2 linked regions of the Planctomyces sp. SH-PL14 genome follow. The main gene of each other region encodes a partner of the protein of the gene in region 2 in a complex. Links are inferred from orthologs where the notes say so. Each region holds a gene or a part of one and is shown on either strand. Other genes may lie near its edges.

Region 1 (2,911 bases), 5.9 Mb from region 2 along the record:
CGGTAGTGAAAAATCTTCCCTTCGCAGCGGAAGATGCAGTACGGAATGAGCTGCTTGTAGCTGGGGTCGACTTCGACTTCCGAGCGGGGCCGGTAGCTCGTGTAGGAGGGATCGAGCAGCACGTCGAGGTACCGCGCCGCGTCCGCCGTGAAGCCCTGGAAGACTCCGACCTGATGAAAGAGAAGCGTCGGCGTCACGAGAACGTGCTCGACGGAATCGACGGGCTGAACGGGAGAAGTCATGGGGTTTGAAGAGGGTGGGGATTAAACACCAAGGCACCAAGGAGGCACGAAGGACACTAAGAGAGACCGGCTCGCACCACTCTTTCCCCTTTGTGTTCTTCGTGAATCCTTTGTGTCTTGGTGTTTAATCCGGTCCTGAAACGCAAACGGCCTTGAGGAACGGCTCCTCAAGGTCGTTTGCTCGTATCGGGAGTCTGATCGGGCTCACGCCCGATCTCAACTCAGTCTTCCTTGCGGTCGGCCAGGAGCGCCTTGTGCGAGAGCTTGACGCGGTTCTGCTCGTCGACGGCGATCACCTTGACCTCCAGCTTGTCGCCGACCTTGACCACGTCGTGGACCGACTTGACGTAGCCTTCGGCCAGCTCGCTGATGTGGCACAGGCCGTCCTTGCCCGGAGCGATCTCGATGAAGGCTCCGAAGTCCTTGATCGAGCTGACGGTCCCCATGTAGACGCGGCCGACCTTGATCTCTTCGGTCAGGGCCTCGAGGCGGGCCATGGCGGCGTCGCACGCCTGCTTGTTGGCACCGGCGATCGTGACCGTCCCGTCGTCGACGACGTCGATCGTCGTCTGGGTCTCTTCCTGCATGGCGCGGATCGTCTTGCCCCCCGGGCCGATGAGGAGGCCGATCTTCTCCGGATCGATCTTCGTGCTGAGGACCCGCGGCGCACTGGCCGAGAGTTCGGTCCGCGGACGGCGGATCGTGGTCAGCATGATCTTGAGGAGCTCGCGGCGGGCTTCGCGGGCCTGAGCCAGGGTCGCCCGGATGATCTCTTCGTTGATCCCGTCGATCTTCAGGTCGAGCTGAATCCCGGTGATGCCGTGCGGCGTCCCGGCGATCTTGAAGTCCATATCGCCGAAGTGGTCTTCGTCCCCGATGATGTCGGTCAGGAGGACGTACTTGCTTCCTTCTTTGACGAGGCCGATCGAGATCCCGGCCACCGGCTGCTGGAGCGGGATCCCCGCGTCCATCATGGCCAGGGTCCCGCTGCACACGCTGGCCATCGAGCTCGAGCCGTTCGACTCGGTGATGTCCGAAATGACCTTGACCGTGTAGGGGAACGCGTCCGCCTTCGGCAGGACCCAGGCGAGCGACCGCTCGGCGAGGGCACCGTGGCCGATTTCCCGGCGTCCCGGTCCGCGGATCGGGCGGCATTCGCCGACCGAGTACGACGGGAAGTTGTACTCGAGCATGAAGCCCTTGGACTGCTCGCCGTACAGCGAGTCGTTCCGCTGCTGGTCGCGGACGGTGCCGAGGACGATCGTGCAGAGCGACTGCGTTTCACCGCGGGTGAAGAGGGACGAGCCGTGGACGCGGGGGATGACCGAGACGTCGCAGTTGACGTTGCGGAGCTGGTTCAGCGGGCGGCCGTCGAGACGGTTGCCGCTGAGGGTCAGCTCGCGGCAGACGTGGTGATCGAGGTCCGAGAAGGCGGCCTTCAGCTGGTCGACGGTCCGGCCGTCTTCCAGGGCGGTCGTCTTGTTCGGGAAGTACTTCTCGACGAGGGCTTCCTTGACCTTGGCGGTCGCGGCGGAGCGCTCGGACTTCTTCGGGTTCTGGCGGGCCGCCTTGATCTGCTCGTACGCTTCGGTCTTCACGACGCCGGCGAACGGGTTGTCGGCGGGCTTCTTGAACTCGACCGGCTTCTTGTCAATCTTGGCGACGAGATCCTTTTGGAGCTGGCAGAGTTCCTTGATGACCTTGTGGCCGAACATCAGAGCGTCGGCCATCTGCTCTTCGGGAATCTTGTTCCCGAAGCCTTCGATCATGAGGATCGATTCCGTGCTTCCCGCGACCACGAGGTCGAGGTCGCTCTTTTCGATCTGCTCCTTCGTCGGGAACGCGATGAACTGGCCGTCGATCAGGCCGACGCGGGCACCGGCGATCGGTCCCTGGAACGGGAGCGGCGCGACCATCAGGGCGCTGCTGGCCGCGGTGATCGACCAGACGTCCGGATCGTTCTCGCCATCAAAGGCGAGGACGCTGGCGATGATCTGGACTTCGTCCCGGTAGCCTTCCGGGAAGAGCGGGCGGATCGGGCGGTCGGTCAGGCGGGACGTCAGAATTTCCTTCTGCGTCGGACGGCCTTCCCGCTTCAGAAATCCGCCGGGGAACTTACCGGCGGCAGCCAGCCGCTCGCGGTATTCGACGGTCAGGGGGAAGAAATCGGTCCCGGGACGGGACGGGCCGCTCTGGGCGGCGGTGAAGACGAGGGTTTCTCCAAACTGAACCTGCACGGCCCCATCGGCCTGCTTGGCGATCTCACCGGTGGTGATGGTGACTGTCCGGCCAGCGACTTCCTTCGATACGGATACCTTCACGGGTTTCTCTTTTCTATCAGCAACGACAACGACTCTCTGAACCTGCCCTGCCCCCAGCGGGTCTGGAAGACGCCCACGCATCGCGGTCCGCAGCAGCGGAAATCCGTCTCCAGAGCACTTCGACCCCACCTGGTTCTGCCGCCGCCTCCCGACCCTGTGCCGGATGACAGCCTACCGACTCTTGAGCAGCCGGACGGGAAGTCGCAAAACCCGTCCGAAACAACCGGCTCGACGCGGCCTGTCCGCGGAGCCCCTGATCGATTGCTCGACCGCTACATGCCTTCCGAGCCCGTCGGTCCCATCCGCCCCGGTGGCAGATGGATTTGCTCCCGACGATCCGCCCGATCA
Region 2 (2,906 bases):
CGTGGCACGTTGGGTTTGAGCAAGCACAGCCGTGCCGGCGAGAACGACGGCCCCTGCACCCGATCTTCTTCCAACCTTCTCGCTTCCGTTGATATTGCCCCCTCGACAGTTACGATAGGAACCCGCCCTGCCAACAGGGTGGCCTTTCACATCGATTTCACCATTTACGCTCCGCGTCGTCGGCCGCAAATGGTCCTCAGGATTTCAACGGCGGATACGCCGTGTCTGAGTCGCGTCGAGTGGCATTTCGTTCAGTTCCTTCCTGATTCCTGCATGTCCTGGTTTCTGGCGTTCCTCGTCTGGATGACCGCTCCGCTGCGCTTCTGCGCCGCGGTCGTGGCTCATGCGGCGCGCGCGTTCTGGGGAGCCGTGGGAACGGCGGTCGGTCCGGAGCTGGCATGGACATTGGTCCCCGCGGGACCGCCTGCCTGTCTTCCCCGCCCCTTCTCACCCGCCCTCTTTCGCGGCTCCGGAGGATCGCGCTGTTTTCACCCAGGGCCGGCCGGAACCGGGAGCTGATCCCCGGCGGGACCGCTCCCGCCTTTGCCGCTGACCGACTCGAATCCCGTGGGCCTCTGCCCCGACTCCGTCCTCATCCCGGACGGCCCGGAGCTGGAAAAGGATTCGTCATGGGCTACGTCGCCGCTGCACTCGCGGGGATCGCCGCCGGTGCGCTCGTCGGCTTCTTCATGGATCGCCTGCGGATGGGGGCCGCCTACCGCACCCGCGATCAGCTGATGGACTCGGCCAAGACCGACGCCGACAACTTCCGCAAGGAGAAAGAGCTCGAGATCAAGGAGCAGCTCCTCAAACGCCGCGAAGACCTGGAGAACGAGCTCCGCAAGGTCCGCAACGAACTCCACGAACAGGAGCGGCGGATCGACAAGCGGGAGAGCGACGTCAACCAGCTCCAGAACGAGTTCTCCAAGAAGGAAAAGATGCTGCAGACGCAGCAGAACCGGCTCGTCGAGCGGACCAAGGTCATCGAGACGCAGGAGCGCGAGCTGGACCGGATGGTGAAGCAGGAGCAGGAGGAGCTCTACAAGATCAGCGGCCTCAATCGCGAGCAGGCGGCGGAGCGGCTGATGACCCGCCTCGACGGCGACCTGAACGCCGAAGCGGGCCGGGTGATCATGCGGAAGGAGTCGGAGCTCAAGCAGAACTCCGAGAAGCTCGCCCGCGAGATCATCGGCATGGCGGTCCAGCGGTACGCCTCCGCCCACACGAGCGAGACGACCGTTTCGACGATCGACATCCCCAGCGATGAAGTGAAGGGGCGGATCATCGGCCGCGAAGGCCGGAACATCCGGGCCTTCGAGAAGGAGACCGGCGTCGACGTGATCGTCGACGATACCCCGGGCGTCGTCGTCGTGTCCTGCTTCGACACCGTCCGCCGCGAAATCGCCAAGCGGTCGCTCGCCAAGCTCATTCAGGACGGACGGATTCACCCCGCCAAGATCGAAGAAGTCGTCCGCGAGACGCAGAAGGAGATGGACGACACCATCATGCGGCTCGGCAAGGAGGCGGCCGAAGAGGCGGACGTGCCGGGCGCGCACCCGAAGCTGATCGCCCTCATGGGGCGGCTCAACTTCCGCGTCAGCTACAGCCAGAACGTCCTGCGGCACTCGATCGAAGTCGCCCACCTGACCGGGATGATGGCGGAACAGCTCGGCATGGACGGAACGATGGGCCGCCGGTGCGGGTTCTTCCACGATATCGGGAAGGCAGCCGACCACGAGGCCGAAGGGGGCCATCCGGCGATCGGGGCGGATCTCCTCAAGCGGTACAACGAAGGGCCGGAAGTCGTCCATGCCGCTCTCGGCCACCACGACGATATCCGTCCGGACTTCCTCTACACCGTCCTCACCGCCGCCGCGGATGCGTGTTCGGCCTCGCGGCCCGGCTCGCGGCGTGAGACGCTCGAAAAGTACATCAAGCGGCTGGAGGAGCTCGAAGCGCTCGTCTGCGGGTTCCCCGGCGTCAGCCAGGTCTATGCCGTACAGGCAGGGCGCGAAGTGCGGGTCATCGTCGATCCCAAGGCGGTCAACGACCGCGAGGCGGCCAAGATGGCCCGCGACATCTCGATCGCCGTCGAACAGAATCTCACCTACCCCGGCGAGGTCAAGGTCGTCGTGATGCGCGAGACCCGCGCGGTCGGCGTCGCGAAGTAGCCTCGAGAGCCGCCGGTCTTCGCCCGCGGCTGTCCCCTCTCACTCGAACCGGCCGCATCCCTGGATGCGGCCGGTCTGCGGAATTCCAGCGGAACGCGTTATGTCCTTCCTCCCCGTCGACGAGCAGCTGGCGATCATCCGCCGCGGCATCGAGAAGATCGTCCCTGAAACCGAGCTGGCGGACCGCCTCAAGGCGAGCCGTGAGAGCGGGAAGCCGCTGCGGGTGAAGTATGGCATCGACCCGACCGGGATCGACGTCCACCTCGGCCACACCGTCCCGCTGCGGAAGCTCCGCCAGTTCCAGGAACTGGGGCACACCGCGGTCATCATCATCGGGAACTACACCGCCCTCGTCGGCGACCCGAGCGGACGGGACCATGCCCGCGCCAAGCGGCTGACTGCCGAAGATGTCGAACGGAACGCCCGCGACTACCTCGAACAGGTCGGCAAGGTGGTCGACCTGTCGAAGGCGGAGGTCCACCGCAACGGCGACTGGTTCGGGACGATGACCTTCGCCGACATCCTGCAGCTGTGCGGCAAGGTGACGGTCGCCCAGCTCCTGACGCGGGATGACTTCGCCAAGCGGCACGCGGCCGGGACGCCGATCTTCCTGCACGAGTGCCTCTACCCGGTGATGCAGGCCTGGGACTCGGTCGTCATCAAGTCGGACATCGAGCTCGGCGGGACGGAGCAGCTCTACAGCTTCATGCTGGCGCGGGACCTCCAGCGGGACTC

What was found. The genes of interacting proteins can lie anywhere in the genome.
Region 1: rny (region 2) and VT03_RS25395 share a complex: the UniProt entries of both Bacillus subtilis proteins name them as parts of the possible RNA degradosome complex. The link is inferred for Planctomyces sp. SH-PL14 from one-to-one orthologs.

What each region holds. Positions count from the first base shown.
Region 1 is NZ_CP011270.1:6,626,397-6,629,307, reverse strand. What follows is about bases 14-2,904. They hold VT03_RS25395 (polyribonucleotide nucleotidyltransferase), read right to left. Parts: upstream 2,564-2,904; coding sequence 464-2,563; downstream 14-463. Other genes in these bases: VT03_RS25400 (phosphoesterase), read right to left, coding at 14-242. In the rest of the region: more of VT03_RS25400, read right to left, coding at 1-13. UniProt on the Bacillus subtilis protein: Involved in mRNA degradation. Catalyzes the phosphorolysis of single-stranded polyribonucleotides processively in the 3'- to 5'-direction. Necessary for competence development in Bacillus subtilis.
Region 2 is NZ_CP011270.1:759,061-761,966, reverse strand. The notes cover bases 15-2,900. They hold rny (ribonuclease Y), read left to right. Parts: upstream 15-629; coding sequence 630-2,171; downstream 2,172-2,900. Other genes in these bases: tyrS (tyrosine--tRNA ligase), read left to right, coding at 2,272-2,900. Outside these bases: more of tyrS, read left to right, coding at 2,901-2,906. UniProt on the Bacillus subtilis protein: Endoribonuclease that initiates mRNA decay. Initiates the decay of all SAM-dependent riboswitches, such as yitJ riboswitch. Involved in processing of the gapA operon mRNA, it cleaves between cggR and gapA.